DNA from 4 places in the Peribacillus sp. N1 genome. Region 2 is predicted to be linked to each of the others. Evidence: riboswitches for the same ligand, from Rfam matches in the RefSeq annotation. Region 2 holds a riboswitch; each other region holds the start of a gene.
What was found. Region 2 has a riboswitch for S-adenosylmethionine ahead of mtnW (2,3-diketo-5-methylthiopentyl-1-phosphate enolase). Riboswitches for the same ligand answer to the same signal wherever they lie in the genome.

Region 1 (6,143 bases), on a different contig from region 2:
AGCGCTTTTATTGCTTCTTTATTTTCGTCACCTTTGTTTACGGCAATGACATTCACATATGGAGATTCCGAATCTTCAATCGCAATCGAATCTTCAAGCGGATTCAAACCGGCGTCAATTGCATAGTTGGAGTTGATCAAGACTGCATCGCCTTCGCCACTCTCATAAATTTTAGGAAGCAGGGCCGCTTCATAATCAGCATCGAATTTAAGGTTTTTCTTATTTTCAACGATGTCTTTAGTTGTAGCCGTCGTTTTATCGACGCCTTCTTTCAAAGTGATCAGGCCATTCTTTTCCAAAAGGGATAAAGCGCGCCCATGATCAGCAACAGAGCTGCTCATAATAATTGTTGCGCCTTCCGGAAGTTTATCAATGCTTTTATATTTTTGTGAATATAGAGCAATCGGCTCGATATGGATTCCGCCAGCATTAACGAAGTCATATCCATTTTCTTTAATTTGCCCCTCTAAATATGGAATATGTTGAAAGTAGTTAGCATCCAATTCCTTATCATTCAACGCCTTATTCGGTAAAACATAGTCCTGGAAAGTTTCGATTTCCAATTCGATTCCTTTTTCTTTAAGAAGCGGCTTAGCTTCCTCAAGGATTTCAGCATGAGGAACATTGGATGCCCCTACAACTATTTTCTTCGATTCTTTCTCCGTATCACTGCCGCTTTTATCCTTTTCACTTCCACAAGCAGCCAAAGCGATAGACAACACTAAAATTAATGCAAATCCTAAAAACTTTTTCATCCTATTCATCTCCCTTTATCTTTTGTCCAATTTAGATGTAATCACATCTCCAATAATTTGAATTATGAAGACGATAATTAGAATAACGATGGTCGCCACTAGTGTAACGTCATTTTGATTTCTTTGATAGCCGTCCAAATAGGCTAGATTACCAAGCCCGCCTGCGCCGATGACCCCGGCCATTGCGGTATATCCAACCAATGCAATCGATGTTACCGTAATCCCGGAAATAAGGGCAGGCATTGACTCTGGAAGAAGGACCTTCCAAATGATCGTGCTCGTTTTTGCTCCCATCGATTTAGCAGCTTCAATTACACCTTTATCGATTTCACGAAGGCCGATTTCTACCATACGCGCATAAAATGGTGCCGCACCGATAATAAGTGCCGGCAGTGCAGCGTTCTCTCCGATCATGGAACCGACTAGCGCTTTAGTGAAAGGAATGAGCAGCACGATCAAAATAAGAAATGGAATGGAACGGAAAATATTGACGACAGCACTCATGATCCCGTTGACTGCCCGGTTTTCCCACATATTACCCTTCCCTGTCAGGAACAGGATCAATCCTAATATTATGCCTATAAAAAAGGTTGCCACTACAGAGACGCTTGTCATGTAAAGCGTTTCCCTCGTAGCTTCAATAATGTCTTCCCAATCAACATTCGGCAATAATTCTTCAAGCATGAGTAATCACCTCCACGCCTACCTGCTGTGCTTTAATGAATTCGATTGCGCGGAGCATTTCATCCTCAGTGCCATCAAGATGGATAAACAATGTTCCATATGAACCGCTTCTTGTTTGGGATATCTTACCTTGAACGATATTGACATCCAACTCGAAGTTACGTACAAGCTTGGTGATCAACGGGCTTTCGGCATGATCGCCTACAAAGGTCAATTGAATCACTTTGCCTGCAGGATAGCGTTCGAGCAAATGGTCCATCGTTTCTTTCGTTTCTTCCGGTTCCGTTACCTGTTGCACGAAACGCTTCGTCATTTGTTCTTTAGGGTTCTTGAAAACATCCAGGACAGGTCCCTGTTCAACAACTTGCCCACTTTCCATCACGGCGACGCGATGGCAGATTTTGCGGATCACATGCATTTCATGTGTTATCAAGACGATCGTCAACCCCAAACGCTGATTGATGTCAACAAGCAATTCGAGTATGGAGTCGGTAGTCTGCGGATCCAAGGCAGAAGTCGCTTCATCACACAGCAGCACTTTAGGGTCATTTGCCAGAGCCCTGGCTATTCCCACCCTTTGCTTTTGCCCTCCGCTTAATTGTGATGGATAGGCCTTTTCCCTGCCTTCCAATCCTACTAACTTGATCAATTCGTTCACACGCTTGGTTCGCTCAGGTTTAGAAACTCCTGCAATTTCCAATGGGAAAGATATATTCTCCTGAACGGTCCTCGACCATAATAAATTGAAATGTTGGAAAATCATGCTGATTTCTTGACGGGCCTTGCGGAGCTGAGCCCCTTTAATTTTTGAAATTTCCTTCTCAGCAACTACAACAGATCCCTCTGTTGGTGTTTCCAATCCATTGAGCATTCTGATCAAAGTACTTTTCCCCGCTCCACTGTAACCGATGATACCGAAAATCTCGCCTTTATTTATTTCAACATTCACATTATTTACAGCCTTGATTGTCTCACTGTTTCCTTTTCCTATTCGGAACAGCTTACTGACTTTCGTCAATGTAATCATTAACCCTCACCTCTTTTATCCAATAAAACCTATGAACTTAGTTGATTTCTCTACATTATTAGTCTGTTTCTCATATCATGTAAAAGTTTACCCAATTAAAACAGAAAAAACCTTTCTGCATGAGCAGAAAGGCAGGTGAAGAAACAGGCCTTCCTCTCATCTTCCAAAGTGATTAAACTTTGTGTGAATTGGCACCTTTCCAAGGAAATCTCCTTGTCGGTTGCCGGGTTTCATCGGGCACATCCCTCCACCTCTCTTGATAAGAGCTAATATATAGAATATTTGTACATCATTAAGTTCTTTAGTATGGAGAAATTTTATCATAGATAAAAAAGGAGCGCAATGTATAATATTTCTAGTACAAGCATACAGAAACTTTACTTAAACCGTTTTGGATGTCAAGGAGACTATATTCGTCGCTTTTTCAATTGCCTGCTCCAAATCTTCTATTAAATCCTCTACATTTTCAATCCCAATCGATAAACGGACTTGGTCGGCACTCACACCCGCTTTCGCAAGACCTGCCTCATTCAATTGTTGATGGGTCGTACTGGCTGGGTGGATGATCAAGCTCTTCGCATCCCCAACATTCGCTACATGGGACCATAATTCCACCGAATTGATAAGTTTTGCCCCAGCTTCTCGATTACCTTGTATCCCAAAAGTCACAACAGATCCAGCTCCCTTTGGCAAATATTTTTCCGCAAGGGCTTTATCGGGATGATCCTCATCACCAGGATGTGAAACCCAAGTCACCGCAGGATGGTTTTTTAAATATTTAATGACAGACTTGGTGTTTGATAGATGCTCTTTCATCCTTACATGCAGCGTTTCAAGTCCCAGCGTAAACTGGAATGCACTTTGGGCACTTAGCGCAGGTCCTAAATCACGGAGTAACTGGACTCGGGCTTTCGTTATGAATGCGGCAGGTCCAACTGCCTCGGCGTATACCAGATTGTCGTAACTTGGGTCAGGCTCTGTGAAGCCAGGGTAATTTGGCGAGTTCCAATCGAATTTCCCTCCATCCACGATGACACCGCCAAGCGTAGTTCCATTTCCCAGAAGCCATTTTGTAGCGGAATGGATGACAATATCCGCTCCAAAATCAATTGGTCTGCATAGATACGGTGTCGCAAAGGTATTATCAATGATTAAAGGTATTCCGGCATCATGGGCGATTTTCGCTACCGCTTCAATATCAAGCACCCTCAAACTTGGATTTCCGATGGTTTCAGCAAAAATGGCTTTAGTTCTTGGCGTAATCGCCCTTTTGAAATTTTCAGGGTCATCAGGAGAAACGAACTTCACTTTAATCCCGTATTTAGGAAGAGTATTTTCAAAAAGGTTATACGTACCGCCATATAATGTAGATGCTGAAACAATCTCATCCCCTGCAGCGGCAATATTCAGGATTGAAAGTGAGATGGCAGCCATTCCGCTTGCTGTTGCCAATCCGCCGATTCCGCCTTCCAATAAGGCCATTCTTTCCTCAAAAACGCTGATCGTGGGATTATGGAGTCGTGAATATATATAGCCATTCTCCTTTAGGCCAAATAAATTCGCTGCATGGTCGGTGTCCTTGAACAAGTATGCATTGCTTTGGTAGATAGGAACTGCACGTGCACCTGTTTCATCAGCTTGCAGACCGCCATGAACACTCAATGTTTCGAAACGCAATTTTTTCCCTGACATATGATTTCACCTTTTTCTATGGATTTAGTTGGAATTATATGATGTCTGGCCTTTTATAAACAAAAAAACCACTTCAATAAGAAGAGGTTTCAAGAATACACCTCATCTACCAGAGCCAACACTCTGCTGGAATTAGCACCGTATATAAAAATTTATACCGGTTGCCGGGCTTCGTCGGGCCAGTCCCTCCGCCACTCTTGATAAGAACTATTAAATTCTGCTGTTACTTAATTCAAAATATAGCATTTTAGATTAAATCAGTCAATGAATTGTTAGAATATTCTTTGTTTAATTTCATCTAACATTCATATGTCCGCAACAAAGAAACCAACCACGGTTCCGATTGGTTTCTTAGCTGATTTCCTTAAGCAATCCGTACAAATAAGGAACGGATTGAAAGGCATATATTTTTTTGTGCAGCCGTCCTTCTTTGAAAAACAATAAACATGGAACACTTTCAATTTCATATGATTCGGCAATTGCTTGGACATAATTCATATTCATTTTGCCTGCCTTCAATTCCGGGAATAGCTCCAAGGATATCGTCAGCATCTTGGAGGCAACCTGACAAGTGCCGCATAAAGGGGTATATAAATATAAGCAAAAGGTTTCCCCATGTTCAACAGCAAGCTTACACTCTTCTTCTTTCCATTCCTGCATCAATTAGTCGTTCACCCTTTGACTTAAAAATTTCATTTTCACATTCATATTGGCAGATAGAAGCACAGTTGCGATATGATGTTCGGGTGAGCTTTCCACTTCTTTGTACATTTTATTAATATACAGGTGGTTCGCCTCAGGCATTTCCCTTCGGAACTGCTTCCGCAGCTTTTCTCCTGATTCATCTGCGTCAAAAAGGAGATAAACATCACGGTCCATCAATTCATCCACTAATTCATCCAGCTTAGTTAATGATATGGTCCCATTCGTACATCTTATTTCCACATCTTCATTTAAAACGGAGGCAACTTTTCTTCTATCGGAACTGCCTTCTACAATGATCACTTTATCGAATTCGCCCCACTCCATGTCATCACTCCATCTCACGAATTATGTGTGCAACTGCCACGGTACAAAATGAAAAAGAGAGCAGGCCTTTTCAGTCCCCCCTCTCCTTTTTTTAACCGTTGATTAAACTCTCATACTCTTCAGCGCTCATCAGGCTTTCAATATCACTGCTATTAGATGGTTCAAGCACAACCATCCATGCCTTTTCATAAGGAGACTCATTTACATATTCAGGGTTGTCACTTAAATCTTCGTTTACTTCAACAACCTTGCCACTGATAGGTGCATAAAGCTCAGAAACGGTCTTAACGGATTCAACACTTCCGAATGGTTCGTTCGCTTTCAATTCATCGCCGATTTCCGGAAGCTCAACGAATACGATGTCCCCAAGCTCGGACTGTGCGAAAGCTGTAATTCCAATGCGCACTGTTCCATCTTCCGTTTTGACCCATTCATGTTCTTTTGTGTAACGAAGTTCTTTTGGTGTTGTTGTCATTATTAACCCTCCATATGTACATCTTATTTTATCTATTCCATTATAAGGTAGATTGTTTGTTTAAGTAAGGAATTAACCAAATATTTCGAGAAATTTTCAGTTCCAAACCTGTTCGAATTGCTCCTCTTTGAAACCTACCGTCACTTTGGTGCCATCCGTAACAATCGGCCTTTTCAGAAGCATGCCATCTGTGGACAATATATCAAGCATCTCTGCTTCAGAAGCTTCTTTCAGCTTATCCTTTAAGCCAAGCTCCCGATATTTTTGACCGCTAGTATTGAAAAACTTCTTCAACTCCAAATTGCTGATTTTATATAGTTGTTCTATTTCTGTTCGCGAAGGCGGATTTTCCGCTATATGGATTGCTTCATACTGCAGTTCATGATTATCAAGCCACTTCTTCGCGTTACGGCATGTGCCGCATTTTGGGTACCAATATAATGTTAAGCCCATCATTTCACCACCTATCAATAGAATACCC
Region 2 (6,143 bases):
TTATGAACGTGAATTCGGTGTCAAGCTGGATCCGAACAGTGAAGTGGCGATTCTCTTCGGGGGAAAGGCAGGTCTTGTCGAACTGCCGCAGTGTTTATTGAATCCGGGTGATACGATCCTTGTTCCGGATCCCGGCTATCCGGATTATCTTTCCGGTGTTGTTTTAGCCCAGGCAAAGACCGAATTCATGCCCTTGACAGAAGAAAATGATTTTCTTCCAAAATACAGTGACATACATAAAGAAGTGCTTGATAAAGCCAAAATGATGTTCTTGAACTATCCGAACAATCCCACAGGTGCTTCTGCAACTGAAAGTTTCTTTGATGAGACCGTCTCTACTGCAAAAGAGCATTCAATTTGTGTGGTCCACGACTTCGCTTATGGGGCGATAGGATTCGACGGAAAAAAACCGATAAGCTTTCTCCAGTCAGAGGGAGCGAAGGAAATAGGAATAGAAATATACACACTATCGAAAACATACAATATGGCAGGGTGGAGAGTCGGCTTCGCAGTGGGGAATAAGAGTGTCATAGAAGCTCTTGAACTATTACAAGACCATCTTTATGTGAGTCTGTTCCCGGCGATACAAGAAGCTGCTGCAAGCGCTTTGCTTGACTCGCAGAGCTGTGTAGAGCAGTTAGTGCAGATGTACGAGGGACGAAGGAATGTTTTCATTGAGGGATTAAGGGCAATCGGCTGGGATGTCAAAGCTCCTGCGGCATCATTTTTTGCCTGGCTCAAGGTACCTAAAGGTTTTACGTCCGAGAGTTTTGCAGACTATTTATTAACGCATGCCCACGTTGCTGTTGCCGCAGGGAATGGATTTGGTGAATTTGGCGAAGGTTATGTCAGGGTAGGGCTGCTGACTTCGGAAGAACGGCTGAAAGAGGCTGTGGAACGGATAAGTAAATTAAAATTATTTTAACCACAATGATATATCCGATTAATTCACCCTTAAATAGTTAAAACTTATTGACAAAGTAGGGATTACCTGTCAGAATACAAAATAAATTCTTAATCTTTCGATACTTGGATGCAAATTTATATATCAGCGTTTTCTTATTTTGAGCAGGTGGAGGGACTAGCCCTATGAAGCCCAGCAACCGACCGTAATTCCATTGTAAAATGGGGCGGAATTCTTCGCCGGATTTTTCTTGAAATCCACAAGGCACGGTGCTAATTCTTGCAGCCAATGGCTGGGAGATAAGAAGATGGCTTATTAAAGCCTCTTCTTTATGAAGGGGCTTTTGCCATTTTGAGACCATTTCAGGTTAATGACATCGGGAGTTTACTAACGTGATATAGGAGTGATCAAATGAGCGAGATAGTCGCTACTTATTTAATTCATGATTCTAAGGGAAATCATGAGAAAAAAGCAGAGAGCATTGCCTTAGGTTTGACTGTCGGGACATGGACGGACCTGCCCCATTTAGTCCAGAAACAACTGGAAAAACATAAGGGACGCGTCGTATCGGTGACACCACTTTCCGAAGAAGAGAGGGCAAACAGCTACTTTAATCGTAAAGTATACCGTTCGCTTATTAAAATTGCCTATCCGGCAAGGAATTTCTCCAATGATTTACCTGCAATCCTAACGACGGTCTTCGGCAAACTTTCATTGGACGGGGAAATAAAACTTATCGACTTGGATTTTGTCGGTGATATTCAAAAAGCCTTTCCCGGGCCGCAATTTGGCATTGAAGGCATTAGGAAAAAGATTGGCGTATTTAACCGGCCCCTGGTGATGAGCATCTTTAAAGGTGTATTAGGAAGAGACCTAACATTCCATAATGAGCAACTGAGGCAACAAGCATTAGGAGGTGTCGACCTAGTTAAAGATGATGAGATCCTCTTTGACCAGGAACTGACTCCATTTTTCGATAGAATAAAAACGGGAAAAAGAATATTGAATGATGTCTATGAAACCACTGGCCACCGAACTTTATATGCAGTCAATCTATCAGGGAAAACATTTGAATTATTGGATAAGGCAGAGCAAGCGGCTGATGCAGGGGCAGATGCCTTGTTGTTCAACGTTCATACATATGGTTTGGATGTATTGCAGGCCTTGAGTGAACATGATCGTATCAAGCTGCCGATCATGGCGCACCCCGCATATAGCGGGGCATTGTCAGCTTCATCATTTTATGGGGTCGGCTATCCATTATTGCTTGGTAAATTAGTAAGGTTATCAGGTGCGGATTTATCCTTGTTCCCGTCCCCTTATGGAAGTGTCGCACTTGAAAAAAAGGAGACCTTGGCGATTGCTGAAGCTCTGACAAAAGATGAACTTTCATGGAAAAAAGCCTTCCCTGTTCCCTCTGCTGGCATTCATCCGGGCATGGTTCCGGATCTAATCAAGGATTTTGGAATCGATAGTGTGATTAATGCCGGAGGTGGAATTCACGGGCATCCTGATGGAGCAGATGGCGGGGCAAAGGCTTTCCGATCCGCTGTGGAAGCCGTACTTGCAGGAAAGGAACTATCTGAAGCGGCTGCTGAGGATGAAACACTAAAAAAAGCTCTTGTGTTATGGGGAGGCCTATAAGAAATAATGAAACCGATCATCTTTTGTGATTTTGACGGAACGATCACCAACTCGGATAATATCATTTCCATCATGAAGAAATTTGCGCCTCCGGAATGGGAAGCGTTGAAAGACGGTGTCCTTCAGCAAAAAATCAGTATATCTTCGGGAGTAGGGGATATGTTTTCCCTGCTTGATAGCGGCTTGAAGGATGACATCATCCAATATGTAAGAAAGACGGCCGGCATTCGTCCAGGGTTTTATGAATTCGTTGAGTATACGAAACAAGCCAACATCCCTTTATATATTGTAAGCGGGGGCATGGATTTTTTCATTGCACCGCTTTTGAATGATATCTTGCCAACAGAGTCCGTTTATTGCAACCGTGCATTTTTTGATAAGGAAAAGATTTATATTGAGTGGCCGCATTCCTGTGATGATCAATGTAATAATGGATGCGGTTGCTGCAAGCCATCCATTATGAGGGAAATTGCGGGTGCGGAAGATTTTAAATTCGTTATTGGAGATTCAGTAACGGATTTTGAAGCTGCAAAACAGGCGGATTTTGTCATAGCCCGTGACATACTGCTTGAAAAATGCGATAGCGAAGGGATTCCACATCAAGGTTTTGAAACGTTTTTTGATGTAATTGATATTATTAAGCAGCAGATGGGTGGGTAAAGCGTGAATAATCATTCTAAAGAATGGCAGGAGCTGGCAGATATTAAAGCTGAACTGGCCGAAAGGGATTGGTTTATGGGAACTAGCGGGAACTTGTCCATTCGGGAGCCCAAAAACCCTTTCTTTTATATTACGGCAAGCGGTAAGGATAAAAGGAAGCAATCGGATTCGGACTTTTTACTGGTGGATTTAAAAGGAAAGCCAGTTGAAGAAACGAACCTAAGACCATCGGCCGAAACTTTACTTCATACAGTCATTTACCGGAAAACGAATGCGAACTGTGTACTCCATGTCCATACAGTTGAAAATAATGTGATATCCGAATTGTACGGGGATGAAGGCCAAGTTTCTTTTCGTAATCATGAAATCATTAAAGCGACCGGTCGGTGGGATGAAGATTCGGAACTTCGGATTCCAATCATATATAATCATGCTGACATTCCGCTGTTATCCGATAAGTTCGAGCCACATGTCGAAGAAGACTCTGGCGCCGTGCTGATCCGCAATCATGGTATTACGGTTTGGGGTAAAAGCGGACTCGAAGCAAAGAGAATACTTGAAGCTTGCGAATTTTTATTTCAATATCAACTGTTGCTTAATCAACAAAAGGCATTTGCAGTTTCTTTAAGATAAACACTAATGAAGGAGGAATGAATGATGGCGACGATAAGATTCCAGGAAACAAACGAGGTTATTGAAAACGGTGAACAGGTAAAAGGATTTTTAGAAACACAAGGGGTTATTTATGAGCAATGGGACATTTCTAAATTACCGGCCCATCTCGTGGAAAAATACGATCTAACAGATGCTGAAAAGGAGGAAATCCTTGTAGCATTCCAATCAGAGATAGCGGAAATCTCCGAAAGAAGAGGCTATAAAGCGCATGATATCATCACATTATCCGATGCGAATCCGAACTTGGATCAAATGCTTGAAAACTTTAAGCAGGAACATCACCATGAAGATGATGAAGTGCGTTTCATAGCAGGCGGTACGAGTATCTTTGCGATTGAAGGCAAAGATAAACAGTGGTTTGACGTGCGCCTTAATCCAGGTGATCTTATTAGTGTACCAGAATCAACAAGACATTATTTCACGCTTGCAGAAGATAGGAAAACTGTTGCTGTCCGCATTTTCGTTACAGCGGCAGGATGGGTGCCGATTTACGAAAAAGACGAAGTTCAAGCATGAATCAATGTTAAAAAACCAGCTTACGGGCTGGTTTTTTTATGTAGAAAAAAGGGAAGTCGGAATGGTCTCACCTAACCTTGATTTTATAAAAAAACATGATTAATCCCTTTGTGTTTTTTCTATTTTATAGGAAAGAAATCTCGCAAGATTGAAGAAATTTGCGACACTCCTGCCGAATAACTGGCTAGCCGAGACCCCACAGACGCTTGCGTCGAGGAGGCTCGGGAGACAGTCGGATGAAAGGGAGCGGATTTCTGAAATCGACTGGACGTTTTTAAATAAAAAACTGCAGTCGAACTCGCATTTCTTCGAATTTGCCTAGTCTGAAACCAGCTTACGGGCTGGTTTTTTTATGTGAATCCGGCAAGTGCTTTAGTAAGGTAATTATGATAAAATTTAACGGAATCGAATTTAACCGGATCATAGGAGCAGATAAGAATGAAAACAACCGAAGTGTACATATTGGGCGGCTTTCTCGGCAGCGGGAAAACGACGCTTCTTCGAAATATATTAAAGCAGGAAAGTGACGCGGGCAGAAAAGTGGCCGTGCTTTTAAATGAGCTCGGCAGTGTATCGGTTGACAGCGGACTCATTGGTGATGGAGTGCCTCTGAAGGAGTTGTTTGACGGGTGCATCTGCTGCACAATTCAAGATAAACTGGAAGTTCAGCTTCATGAATTGCTAACCGAAAATGACTTGGATGCGGTTTATATTGAAACGACGGGCGCTGCTCATCCAGTTGAAGTATTGGATGGCATCATGTCCCCGATCTTCGCCAAAAGGCTGGAGTATAAAGGGATTATCACCGTGGTCGATTTATTAAGGTGGCGCGATCGCGAGGAACTGTCTCCGCAGCTTCGACAGCTGCTTGCCGAGCAAATCCACCATGCCGATTTCATACTATTGAATAAAGCGGATTTAGTAAGTGAGATGGAGGCCGCACAGCTGATATATACGATACAGGCACTGAATACGGATGCTGTATGTTTATTGACGGAGTATGCAGATGTTTCCTTGAAATCATTGCAAGGGATGCAAAGAAATCGGCAAAATAGCCATCAAAAGCTTGATGTACATGACAATTTGCATTTAACTGCAGTCGTTCATACCTTTGAAGGTGCGGTGGCACAAACCGACTTTGAAGAGTGGCTTAGGTCCCTGCCGGAAACGGTATATAGAATGAAAGGATACATTTCTTTTACACATTCACAATACCCCCATTTATTTCAATACTCATACGGAATGCCGATGTATATGAATGAAATGATGAAAATGCCATTGAATATCGTCATCATCGGGGAAAAGTTGGATGAGGAAATGTTGATCGGTCAGTTGAAAGCTTTGGAAGCGAGAGCGGTCCGATAAACGTTTACCGCCCATAAAAGAAGGGAAACATATAAGAAGACTTTCTTATCAAGGAGGCGGTATTAATGCCATGGAATAAGAACGATTACCCAAATTCGATGAAGAATCTAGATAAAGATGTCAGGGAAAAGGCTATAGAGATCGCGAATGCATTATTGGATGAAGGATATGAGGATGGAAAAGCCATTCCAATTGCCATAGACCGGGCTAAGATGTCGGTGGGAAAAGATTGAAAAAATGGTCAGACCCATTTGAGGGTCTGACCATTTTTATTCTTGCATTCCAAAGGCGGCAAATGTCTTTTCGTCTTCTATTAATCCGCACGCAGCACATTGCACCCGAACTTCAGGACCATTATATGCTAGATGGAACGGCTGAA
Region 3 (6,143 bases), 150 kb from region 2:
TAGTCATGTTTCATAGTGAAATCAAGCTAAAATTATTCATTACGCGTACACTTATTTCAATTTGATGTTATAATGGATTTATATAAAAGGAGAGTAATAAGAATGATTTTAAATAGATTGACATCATTAAGGAAGGCCAAAAGATGGTCTTTACAATATACCGCTGACAGACTTGGAATCGCCAAGAGTACCTATGCAGGTTATGAATCGGGCCACCGCCGCCCTTCATTAGAAACGATTAATTTATTGGCAGGCCTATATGATACATCCACTGATTACATTCTAGGTCGGGTAGATCATCCAGCTAAAGATATTACCACAGAGTCACCTCAAGTCATGGAATTAACGGATTTACCAAATATGGAGCTAGCCGTTGATGGAATCTCTCTTTCTGAAGAGGAGACGATTCAATTTATCGCTTTTATTAGAGCAAAACGAGAAGTGGAAATAAATCGCGATAAACAAAATGAAACATAGCAGAAATTGGGCTTAAGACTTGTATATGGGGAACGAACCGTACTTCATCAGGTACTTATAATATTCACGATGTACCTGGCATGATTTATATCTAAAACTGTAAAAAATTCCAGGGTTTTAACCAGTTAGGGTAGCCGGTTCCGATTAATTAAGTTCGCCCTTTTTAGACGTTACCCTTAATTATTTCTGGATGACAATGCAGGTTATACTTCCTTCTTAGTGACTTAAGACTAATACTAATGATGCGTGATGCGCCAAGCTGAGAAATTTAAGTTTTATTATTTATATAGAAGAAAGTCGGCTTATTATTTAGCTTACTTCCTTTTCCAACAAGGTATGATAGATATCTGTTCCCCTCCTGATTTATTAGTAATGAAAGAAAAAACCATAGCAAAAGCTCATGGTTTTCCCCCCGTATATACATGAAATATTTAAGGCATCTCGTCTTCTTTTTCCCGATTTTTAAAAGCTTCATGTGTGACAATATCCTCGATTTGTTCATACTGCCGGCTGTGTTCCTTCTCTTCGCTAATTCTATTATTAGGTAAATTTCCCGGATGGCCTTTTTCTTTGTGATTAAAATTTTTACCACGGCTCATACTCATTTCTCTCCTTTCTATTCATTGTTTGTTTAGTTTTCCCAAGCACACAAATATTATGATTTAATTTCTCCTATTCCTGTTTTTGAAGCGGTTTCTTTTTCAGCCTAAGAGATATGATAACTCGAATTTGAATAATGAATTCAAAAAGAACAGGAACCGCCCGATTATGACGCTTCCTGTTCCTTTAGTTAGGGTCTATATCATACATACTTTAAAACAGTACAAGGGCTAGGAGGATACCACCACGGAAGGTCGCCACTTTCTTGAAATGTCTTCAATATGATGTGGTGCCGTTCTGCAGCATCCTCCAATTAAACGCGCCCCTGCATGTTGCCATTCTTCAGATTTCAGGTCGAGCCTGTTACATGATTCTTGCCCATGCCATGTTTTAGTTTCCGGATTATATGTTTCACCTGAATTCGGATAAACAATGATTGGTTTATCCGTGTTTGCACGCAGCACCTGGATGGCTTCCGTGATACTTGAAACTGGCGCACAGTTGATGCCAATTGCTGCAATTTGCTCACTGTCCCCAAACAATCTTGTACACTCCTCGAGTGAAGTACCATCACTTATCGCTTTTTCATTTTTCAATGAAAAGGATAGCCAAGCATACACTTCTGGATAATCCTTCAATAATGAATATAATACTTTTGCTTCTTGCAGGGAAGGAATCGTTTCAAATGCTAAAAGGTCAGCTCCAGCTTCAATCAACGCTGATATTCGTGAGCTATGGAATGCAATTAAAGTTTCATCCGAAACACCATAGTTTCCTACATACTCTGAACCATCTGCAAGATAAGCCCCATAAGGCCCAACAGATGCAGCAACCAATGGCTTAGGCCTAAGCGTTTGATTTTCTTCCTTCCAAAAATCATCTCTTGCTTTTCTTGCGAGTAAAACCGTTTTCCTGATTAGCTCCAAAGCCTCTTTTTCTTGTATTCCGCGGAGGGCGAAACCTTCAACAGTGGCTTGGTAGCTAGCCGTAATCGCACAATCCGCTCCAGCACGAAAATAGTCAGAATGCACTTGATAAATCACTTCTGGATTTTCAAGTAATACACGTGCAGACCAGAGCGGGTCGTCCAAATCACATCCATGCCTCTCTAGCTCTGTAGCTAAAGCTCCGTCTAAAATCATGACTGAATGATCTCGTAAAATAGCGTCAATTGGGTTAGTTTTAATGTTCATGATCTACTCCTCTTTTCTTTATGGTTTTGTGTCAGATAATAACTTCCATAGCAAAACAAAATAAATGGAATGCCACAATATAGTGCAATTCGTTGTGTAGGATCAAATGCAATTCCTATGCAAGAAGCTAGGCATAGCATAAAAGAAACGATTGGTACGAGTGGATATAATGGCGTTCGATAAGCTAAGTCATTTACTGAATTTCCTTCGTTTATATATCGTCTGCGAAATAGAAATTGCGACATGCTAATACTCATCCAAACTACAACAACGGCTAGTCCAGAAATGGATACAAGCACTATGTAAACAGTATCCGGTGCAATAATACTCGAAAACAGGGCTAAGCAGCCGCCCAACATACTGAAAAGGACTGCATTTATCGGAACTCCCCGTTTTGTCAATTTTGCAAATATTGGTGATATAGTTTCCTTATCTGCAAGTGACCAAAGCATTCTGGATGCCGCATACAGTCCTGAGTTTGCAGCAGACAAAATGGCAGTTAATATAACAAAGTTCATAATATCCGCTGCATATGGCACACCAATCCGTTCAAGAACTGCCACAAAGGGGCTTTCTAATACGCTTGCATCCGAAATAGGCAATAATGCGGATAATACAACGATGGTTCCTACAAAAAAGATAATCAATCTCCATAATGTCATACGGATTGCCTTTGGTATCGTTTTTTCTGGATTCACAGTTTCTCCAGCTGCAATTCCAATTAATTCAGTTCCAGAGAATGCGAAATTCACCGCAAGCATCGTCATTATAATGGCAAAAGCACCATTCGGAAATAAACCTTCACTTGTAAAATTGGAGAATAACGGAGCGGATTGTGAATGAATTATTGGAATGAAACCTAGCATTGCCGCTGCTCCCAAAATAATGAAAATCACAATGGCAAATACCTTTATAGACGCAAACCAGAATTCGGATTCAGCGAAAAATTTAACGGTCCACGCATTTAATGCCAAAACCAATATGGCAAATAGTGCACTCCATATCCAGACATTGATTGATGGAAACCATCTCTGCATCAACAATCCTGCAGCCGTGAATTCCGAACCAAGTGCAACTGTCCAAGTTAGCCAATACAACCAGGCTACTGTATACCCTGTCCCAGGACCTATGTATTTAGCTGAGTAGCTATGAAACGCACCTGTCTCGGGCATATGTACTGCCAGTTCCCCTAGACATAGCATGACTAGATAAACCACTAATGCCCCAATCAGATACGAAAGGATGGTGCCAAACGGGCCTGCCTGTTGAATCGTATAACCCGAACTTAAGAATAAACCTGTTCCAATCACCCCGCCAAGCGATAGCATTATTATATGCCGTGCCTGCATTTTCCTTTGAAAATCATGCTTCCTTTTGTTCTCCATTCTTACTCTCCTTTATCTTGCATCCAGAAAAAACGAAAACGCACTCTAAAAAAGAGTGCGTTACTGACAAATAAACACGTACGGTCTTATCTATCAAGGTTTCACCCCCTGGAATTAGCACAGTGTCATTGCAGACCTGTTGCTGAGGTTTCATAGGGCCAGTCCCTCCACCTCTCTGGATAAGAAATTATTTTTTTATAACTTTATCAATCTATGAAAAAATTGTCAAGTTTTGTTTCGGTTTGTAAAGACTTCCTTTAAAATCCAAACGATCAACGCACCTTTGGCATAGATATGAACTTGTTTTTGGAACAGTCGCTTACATTATAGAATTGTAAATAATGCTAACCGGGAATAATTTTTAAAAAATGACGACACCTTAAAAGATGACGCCATTTTTCTTATATTCCTTAAGGTCTTTCAATTTCAAATAATTCTCCTAGTTTTGTATAAGTATGACCCGCTAATCTTGCTACTGGTTTTAGCCGCTTCTGGTCAATTCGGCCATTATGGTAAATCTCCTGCTCTATATGATAGCAGACTATTTTCCCTATCAATAAATCACAACCAGGTTTATTCTTGGAACCTGCCAAAGGTATCGCATGCTCCAATGTGCATTCAAAGCGTACCTTCGCTTCTTGCAATCCTGGTACCGACACCTTATCACTAACAGCCTGAGTGAAATTGGTAAGACCCAATTCACTTTCGTCAGACGGGAGTTCCTTGGCCGTTCGATTTGCATCAGCAACATTGTCTTCATCAGTGATATGAACAACGAATTCACCTGTTTGAATTGCATTTCGGGCCGTGTCCTTAAAAACTCCTTCTTTCCGTTGAACAGAAATGGAAATCATCGGAGGATTGGAACTGACTATGTTAAAAAAACTGAACGGCGCTATATTGATTGTACCGGTTTCGGATTGTGTCGTGACCAGGGCTATTGGTCTCGGTATGATGCTTCCAGTCAAAAACTTATAATTTTCCCGTTCTGTAAGACTTTCAGGATTTACTGAAATCATCTTCATCCCTCTCATTCTTATAAAAAGTTCTTTTGAAACCATGAACTTGCTGCATCAACCTCTGTACGTGTTAACTGATGACCGTAATTTTCCCAGTGAACGTCCACCGCAGCACCCGCTTGCAGTAAAATCCGATTAAGTTCATCAGTTTCTGCTGCGGGGCATATCGGATCGTTTTTACCTGCAGCAATGAATACAGGTATATCCGATAGGGACGGCAAAGCAATCCCGCGTCTAGGCACCATTGGATGATGAAGAATCGCTCCTTTTAATGCCCCTTCGAAATGGAACATCAAACTTGCTGCTATGTTTGCACCATTAGAATAACCTAATGCCACCACTCTGTCACGATCGAAGTCATATTGTCCGGACGCTGATTCCAAGAAGTCATAAAGCTCCTTCGTACGGAAAATCAAATCTTCTTCATCAAAAACTCCTTCAGCCAGCCGGCGGAAATAACGGGGCATTCCGTTTTCAAGTACATTTCCCCGTACGCTGAGTACGGATGATCCCGGTGAAACCATCTCCGATAATGGCAAAAGATCCGTTTCCGTTCCCCCAGTGCCATGTAAAAGCAAAAGCAACGGTGCATCTGGATTACTTCCTTTTTGAAAAATATGCTTCATCATTTATCCTCCTCTAGTACCCTCGGCACTGCCGGCAGTAACGTTTTCTCCATAATTTCCCTTTTTTCTTCAAGCCATGGCGGCAGCATTAATTTACTACCCATCGTTTCCTTCGTTTCATCATGAGCAAAGCCAGGTGGATCTGTGGCAACTTCAAAGAGTATGCCTCCATCTTCCCTGAAATAAATGGCATCGAAGTATTGGCGGTCTTTAAAGGGTGTCACGCCATAGCCATGGTTTGCGATATGTTCCCTCCATTCTTTATGATCTTCATTATCGCTTGCACGCCATGCAAGATGATGAACAGTTCCCACTCCGATTTTCCCATTTGGCAAAACCGTTTTTTTAACATCTATCAAATTTCCGATGTCCGATGTGGATTTGAAGCGAATGAAATCGCCCTCTTCCCCCATCTTTTGCAAACCCATCACTTCCTCTAAAAGTTCCATCGTTTTGATCGGTTTAGACGTCAATAATACAGCACCGCCGAATCCCTTGATTGCCTTATCAGCTGGTACACCGCCGAATGACCACTCGCTATTTTTACCTTCTTTACGCTCAACCAGTTCAAGTTGCAATCCATGTGGGTCCTGAAATCCCAGATAATCCTCGCCGAAGCGTGAGATCTTTTCAAAGTCAATATTAAATTTACCCAAGCGCGTTTCCCAGAAGCCCAATGAACCTTCCGGAATGGCATATGTTGTTATCCCCACTTGTCCGGAGCCAATTGTCCCTCGGTATGCCCCAGGCCAAGGAAAGAAAGTGATGATAGTGCCCGGTGAACCTGATTCATCTCCGAAATATAAATGATAGGTGCCTGGATCATCAAAATTAACGGTTTTC
Region 4 (6,143 bases), 320 kb from region 2:
CATATTGCTTGAATTATATATTCCTTACTTTTATAATAAAAAAAGTAAGTAAACACTCACTAAATTTTGGTGTTGAAAGGGGAATGTATATGACAGCAAGAGTTGCAGTTATTACAGGAGGAGCAAGCGGTATTGGCCGAGCCACATGCTTGAAATTAGCAGCAAAAGGGGACAAGGTCGTTGTTGCGGATTTTAATGAAGAAATGGGACAGGAAACCGTTGAACAGATAACAGCGGATGGCGGAGAGGCCATTTTTGTAAAAACGGATGTTTCTAAGCAGGAAGATGTTGAATCCTTAATCAATAAAGCAGCGGAAACATTCGGAAGGATCGATATCATGTTTAATAATGCCGGCATCGGTGCAGGCGGTATGATCCTCGATCAAGATATGGAGGGTTACTTCAAAACGATTGGAGTGAACCAACACGGAGTTGCCTTTGGAATCATGGCAGCAGGACGGAAAATGAAGGAGCTAGGTAACAAGGGGGTCATTATTAATACCGCTTCTGTGTTTGGCTACTTAGCTTCCCACGGAACCTTTGCCTATCAGGCGACTAAAGGAGCTGTAAGAATGATGACACAGACCGCCGCTTTGGAATTGGGTGCTTATGGCATACGGGTAGTGGGCATTGCGCCAGGCGGGGTTGACACTCCTATCATTCAAGGCTATAAAGATATGGGAATCATCGATAAATTGAATGCAAGTCAAATGCGCGGTAAATTAATTAAGCCAGAAGCCGTTGCAAATGCCGTCTATCTATTATCGTTAGAGGAAGCTGATGCGATCAATGGAAGTGTAGTCATGGTCGATGATGGCTATGCATCCTTTAAGTGATTTTCTGTAAAAGAAAACTTCGTCCCAATTTAGACGATGTTTTCTATTTATGATATATGGGAATATTGAATTCTAATGAATCAAAGGTAATATTGACCGATTGATACCATCGGGATATCATGGAAAATAGATTGGTGACACCGGTCTTATCATCATAAAAGAAGGTTGATATTTTTGAAAAAAGGGCAGCAAACGAAAGAACGAATCATAAATGTAGCCCGGACTCTTTTTGCCACTAAAGGTTTTGACATGACAAGAACGAATGAAATTGCCTCTGCATGCAATGTTTCCGAAGCTACTATTTACAAATACTTTGACAGCAAAAAAGATTTGCTATTAGCAACAATTACCCCTGATGAGAAAGAGGAAACTGAAGATGGGACTAGCCATCTATCCACGGATGATCTAGTGGAGAATCATGTTTGCACCATGATAAATAAAATTCTTGATAATAAAGAACAATTTTCGATACTATTCAGGGAAACACAATTCGATCAAGATATTTCGAAGCAATATGTAGATCAGATTTTCAAGCCGAATGCCAGGCATATTGAAATACAGAAGAGAATAGATAGTGGAGAGATACAATATATCTCTGATATTATCCTATTTAATGTAGGGATCATTTCTTTCACATTGGCATTATCTACACATTATGAGATCCACCAGCAGAAAAAGGAGCCATATTTTACTTCTGAACGAATTAAGAGCATTGCTCAACTTTTGGTATATGGTATTCATGGCAAACAAAAACATACATAATGAAACGGTCATATTTAAGGGCATGAGCATCAAGCCGTAAATATGACCGTTTCTTTTTTCATTCAGAGTAGATGTCCAGAGTGTAAGATTTGACTTATATTTTTCAGACTATTACGATAAATACATACTGTACGAAATGCTTTACGAAGATTTTATCTGGCAATCATGTAATATTGGAGGGGTATATTAAATGAGCGATATCGTAATTTTATCAGGAAGTCCGGCTATTCCGTCCAGAACGGACATTTCACTAAAACATATTCAATCATTAGTCGAAAACGAAGGATTTACCACAGCTTATTTCTCAATCACGGATTTCTCAGCAGATGATTTATTCAAAGGCAAATATAATAGCGAAGATATCTTAAAGCTTTCAGAGAAAATTCAAGCAGCTAGAGGTGTCATTATTGGTTCACCGGTTTATAAGGCTTCTTATACAGGTGTATTGAAGGCCTTGATTGATTTGCTGCCAGAAGGTGCTTTTAAGGGTAAGCCAGTACTGCCAATCATGATTGGCGGAAGTAACAGGCATCTATTGGCGATTGACTATGCACTTAAACCATTAATTTCAATATTAAAAGGCGAGCCGCTGCAGGGCATTTATTTTGTTGATAAGGAAATAGATAAACAGAATTCAGAAAAACCGATAAATGATTTGAATTTAATTGATCGGGTCCAGAGTCAAGTTCAAGAATTTGTAGAAGCGATACAGTTAAGAAATTAATGAATTCGAGTAATCCCTTCGTTTAAAAGGACTGGAATTCGAGAAATTATTTTTTCAGATGATGACTGGCGCCAATTATAGGCTTGTTAATGAAAATAGACTCATTTTTTTGGAGGCTTTATCTAAAAAGACGAGTCTATTTTCATATTTACATGAACATAAAATCATAATCGGAATAGTGTGTATAAAAATAACAGTTCATCCATAATATTAAACCAAGTTATTTTATAAGAAAACTCCATTGACAAGGATTAAATATATGTTAATATTTAAAATAATAAAACTTATCCAGAGCGACGGAGGGAATTGGCCCTTTGAAGTCCAGCAACCTGCATGGTCGATGCAAGGTGCTACCTCCAACAAAATGTTGATCATTTTGGAAGATAAGGTAAAGATATTTACCTTGGGATCTTTCCATCATGGAAAGATTTTTGTTTTTTGGAAAGTTGTAGGCAAACCATAACAATGTAAGGTTGTTTGGAATTATATAAATCTAAGAAATTCATTTGATCAGCGGTGAAAATAAGAAATTCGCGGATTTTCTTAAAGGAGGAACAGGCTTGGATAAAGAGAATCAGCTTGAAGAAATATTTGAACGACTTCAAGAAATGCTTAATTCTATGAAATATGGGTCCATTACACTTATTGTCCAGGATGGTAAAATCATTCAAATGGAAAGAAATGAAAAATTAAGAATTAAATAAGGTATCTGCTGACTAGAAAAACTAGAGGCGGGTTTAACTGATATAAAGAGAGTATTGGTTAGATTCGTCTCTTTTTTTCTAGAGTCAAACAAACTGGAGAATATTACAACGGGTATTGATCAACAGTTACTCTAACCTGATACAGCAAGTTTTAGAGGGGGCTACTAAGTTGGCTGCATTAATAAACTATGAAAATTTCAACACTGGGGATTTCCCTGTATTTCCCGAAGACAGTGAGACAAAAGGTGCTTTGGAAGTTCTGCAATGGGCGAATGACCATTATGGAAACGAACTGATTTATGCTTGCAGTTTTGGCATTGAAGGCATCGTGCTTACGGATTTATTGGCGAAGGTCAATCCTTCTGCCAAAATAGTTTTCCTTGATACAGATGTTCATTTTGAGGAAACTTATCAATTGATCGAGCAAGTGAAAAAGCGATATCCAAAGCTTTCGATAGAAATGAAGAAACCTGCCTTGACGCTTGAGGAACAAGCAGCGGAATTTGGGGATGAATTATGGGTTAGAGATTCAAATAAGTGCTGTAACATCCGTAAAATCATTCCGCTTACCGATGTGCTTTCAACGGCAACAGCATGGCTTTCGGGACTGCGGAGGGAGCAATCCGAGACAAGGGCTTCGACCGAGTATATCAATAAGGATAATAAGTTCAAGTCAGTTAAAATATGTCCACTCATACATTGGACATGGAAAGATGTTTGGCGCTATGCCCATAAAAACGGACTTCCATATAATATCCTGCATGATAATGGATATCCGAGCATTGGATGTAAAACATGTACAGCACCAGCCTTCAATGCAGATGATTTACGCTCTGGCCGTTGGCAAGGAGCTCAAAAAACGGAATGCGGATTGCATTTATCTTAAATAAATAGAAACCATAGGGGGAAATTAGCATGACAATCAGTTTACCGCACGGAGGAACACTAATCGATCTTTGGGAACCAAATTATGATATTAGTAAAATAACAAAGTCGATCGAAATCGATGAAATTGCTTTAAGTGATCTTGAATTGATAGGCACTGGTGCCTACAGTCCAATTAAAGGATTCTTTACAAAAAGTGACTATGAGACAGTAGTCAAGGATATGAGGCTTAGCAGCGGTCATGTATGGAGCATCCCGATTACGCTGCCTTTGACCGAAGAAACTGCCGAAACCCTTACTATAGGTGAAGAAGTAACGTTGACTCATGAAGGTGAAACATACGGGGTTCTCTCCGTTTCCGATATATACACACCAGATAAGCAATTGGAAGCGACATTAGTTTATCAAACGGATGATGAGAAGCATCCAGGAGTGAAAAATTTATATAACCGCGGTGATGTATATGCCGGCGGGGAAATAAAGTTGATCAAGAGAATAGAGCGTCCGCAGTTTCAAGCTAATTATTTGGACCCGGTCGAGACAAGGAAAGCTTTTGCTGAAAAGGGCTGGGAAACGGTTGTCGGCTTCCAAACGAGGAACCCTGTTCACCGTGCACATGAATACATTCAAAAGACAGCATTGGAGATTGTCGACGGCTTATTCTTAAATCCTCTCGTAGGTGCCACTAAATCAGATGACATTCCGGCAGATGTAAGAATGGAAAGCTATAAAGTGCTGCTTGAAAAATATTATCCTAAGGATCGCGTCTCCCTTGCAGTTTTCCCTGCTGCCATGCGTTATGCAGGACCTAGAGAAGCCATTTTCCATGCCATGGTCCGTAAAAATTATGGTTGCACCCATTTTATCGTCGGACGAGATCATGCGGGTGTGGGCGATTATTATGGCACATATGATGCTCAAAAAATCTTTGGGAATTTCAACGCAGATGAGTTAGGGATCACGCTATTATTCTTTGAACATAGTTTTTATTGTAAAGAATGTGGCAATATGGCTTCCGCTAAAACTTGTCCTCATGGCAAGGAAGACCATGTCATCCTGTCTGGAACGAAAGTAAGGGAAATGCTGCGTAACGGAGAAATTCCTCCAGCTACCTTTAGCCGTAAAGAAGTCATCGAGGTATTGATCGAAGGTCTAAAAAAGAATGAAGTTTATAACTGATCGGACATAAATTGAAGGACCACATGAAGAGGGGGATTATTAATGAGTAAAAGTACGAATGTCACTTGGCATGAAACGTCATTGACCAAGGAGCTCCGCCGGAAGCAAAACGGCCATGAAAGCACAGTTCTTTGGTTCACTGGTCTCTCGGGCTCCGGAAAATCAACGATTGCGAACGCGGTCGCTAAAGAGTTATATAATCGGAATATTCGAAGTTATGTTTTGGATGGTGATAATATCCGCCACGGATTAAATAAAGATTTAGGTTTTTCTGAAGAAGATCGAACCGAGAATATTAGACGAATCGGTGAGGTTTCCAAGTTATTCGTGGATAGTGGGCAGTTCGTATTGACCGCCTTCATATCACCTTTCAGGGCAGATCGGCAGATTGTACGTGATTTACTCGATGAAGGGGAGTTTATTGAAGTATACATAAAGTGTCCGATCGAAGAGTGCGAAGTGCGTGATCCAAAAGGTCTTTATGACAAGGCGCGTAAAGGAATCATTAAAGATTTTACCGGAATCGACTCTCCATACGAAGAACCTGAACAACCGGAAATCACTTTAGAATCCGACCAATACAGCATTGAAGAGTGCGTTGAACAGGTAATCGGCTATTTGACAGCAAAGAAAGCGATCTAATCAAGGAGGAAATGTAATGGTTTACGAGAAATTTTGGTCGGAAAATCCACTAATCGCTAAAAATAAAACGGAAATCTGGAAATTGGAAAAAGATGGATTGAAGATATTCGATGATATTCCACATTACGCTGTAAATGGTTTTGATTCCATCCCTAAAGAGAATTGGGATATGTTCAAGTGGGCAGGTCTATACCTGCAACGGCCAAAAGAAGCAGGTTACTGGATGATGCGTGTCGTTATTCCCGGAGGTATCCTGACTTATGATCAACAGATAACTCTTGCTAACATCGCTAAAGATTATGGGAGGGGTGTATATGACATTACAACCCGTCAAGCCGTTCAATTCCACTGGCTGACCATCGAACAAGTCCCGGATATATTAAACCGTTTGGAAAAGGTCGGAATGACTAC

Region 1: linked by a shared signal. The riboswitch ahead of ACYP5M_RS13715 (O-acetylhomoserine aminocarboxypropyltransferase/cysteine synthase family protein) and the one ahead of mtnW (2,3-diketo-5-methylthiopentyl-1-phosphate enolase) in region 2 are both predicted to bind S-adenosylmethionine.
Region 3: linked by a shared signal. The riboswitch ahead of mmuP (S-methylmethionine permease) and the one ahead of mtnW (2,3-diketo-5-methylthiopentyl-1-phosphate enolase) in region 2 are both predicted to bind S-adenosylmethionine.
Region 4: linked by a shared signal. The riboswitch ahead of ACYP5M_RS04415 (YezD family protein) and the one ahead of mtnW (2,3-diketo-5-methylthiopentyl-1-phosphate enolase) in region 2 are both predicted to bind S-adenosylmethionine.

Annotation. Positions count from the first base shown of each region.
Region 1 covers NZ_BAAHZO010000003.1:158,693-164,835, forward strand. Annotated here, with positions in the region: gene ACYP5M_RS13700 (MetQ/NlpA family ABC transporter substrate-binding protein) at 1-755, opposite strand, end outside; gene ACYP5M_RS13705 (methionine ABC transporter permease) at 771-1,439, opposite strand; gene ACYP5M_RS13710 (methionine ABC transporter ATP-binding protein) at 1,432-2,466, opposite strand; SAM riboswitch class I at 2,620-2,732, opposite strand; gene ACYP5M_RS13715 (O-acetylhomoserine aminocarboxypropyltransferase/cysteine synthase family protein) at 2,848-4,158, opposite strand; SAM riboswitch class I at 4,258-4,365, opposite strand; gene ACYP5M_RS13720 (thioredoxin family protein) at 4,510-4,818, opposite strand; gene ACYP5M_RS13725 (toprim domain-containing protein) at 4,822-5,187, opposite strand; gene gcvH (glycine cleavage system protein GcvH) at 5,279-5,662, opposite strand; gene ACYP5M_RS13735 (arsenate reductase family protein) at 5,759-6,115, opposite strand.
Region 2 covers NZ_BAAHZO010000001.1:1,250,366-1,256,508, reverse strand. Annotated here, with positions in the region: gene ACYP5M_RS05960 (pyridoxal phosphate-dependent aminotransferase) at 1-925, shown strand, start outside; SAM riboswitch class I at 1,057-1,210, shown strand; gene mtnW (2,3-diketo-5-methylthiopentyl-1-phosphate enolase) at 1,316-2,548, shown strand; gene ACYP5M_RS05950 (2-hydroxy-3-keto-5-methylthiopentenyl-1-phosphate phosphatase) at 2,555-3,208, shown strand; gene ACYP5M_RS05945 (methylthioribulose 1-phosphate dehydratase) at 3,212-3,841, shown strand; gene ACYP5M_RS05940 (cupin domain-containing protein) at 3,866-4,399, shown strand; gene ACYP5M_RS05935 (CobW family GTP-binding protein) at 4,838-5,764, shown strand; partial or broken gene ACYP5M_RS05930 (DUF2188 domain-containing protein) at 5,830-5,976, shown strand; gene ACYP5M_RS05925 (DNA alkylation repair protein) at 6,034-6,143, opposite strand, start outside.
Region 3 covers NZ_BAAHZO010000001.1:1,096,262-1,102,404, forward strand. Annotated here, with positions in the region: gene ACYP5M_RS05145 (helix-turn-helix domain-containing protein) at 103-477, shown strand; gene ACYP5M_RS05150 (hypothetical protein) at 909-1,076, opposite strand; gene mmuM (homocysteine S-methyltransferase) at 1,308-2,270, opposite strand; gene mmuP (S-methylmethionine permease) at 2,267-3,655, opposite strand; SAM riboswitch class I at 3,739-3,841, opposite strand; gene ACYP5M_RS05165 (flavin reductase family protein) at 4,066-4,674, opposite strand; gene ACYP5M_RS05170 (alpha/beta hydrolase) at 4,692-5,300, opposite strand; gene ACYP5M_RS05175 (ring-cleaving dioxygenase) at 5,300-6,143, opposite strand, start outside.
Region 4 covers NZ_BAAHZO010000001.1:928,590-934,732, reverse strand. Annotated here, with positions in the region: gene ACYP5M_RS04430 (SDR family NAD(P)-dependent oxidoreductase) at 90-836, shown strand; gene ACYP5M_RS04425 (TetR/AcrR family transcriptional regulator) at 1,011-1,598, shown strand; gene ssuE (NADPH-dependent FMN reductase) at 1,789-2,322, shown strand; SAM riboswitch class I at 2,604-2,712, shown strand; gene ACYP5M_RS04415 (YezD family protein) at 2,883-3,026, shown strand; gene ACYP5M_RS04410 (phosphoadenylyl-sulfate reductase) at 3,208-3,912, shown strand; gene sat (sulfate adenylyltransferase) at 3,942-5,090, shown strand; gene cysC (adenylyl-sulfate kinase) at 5,133-5,732, shown strand; gene ACYP5M_RS04395 (nitrite/sulfite reductase) at 5,749-6,143, shown strand, end outside.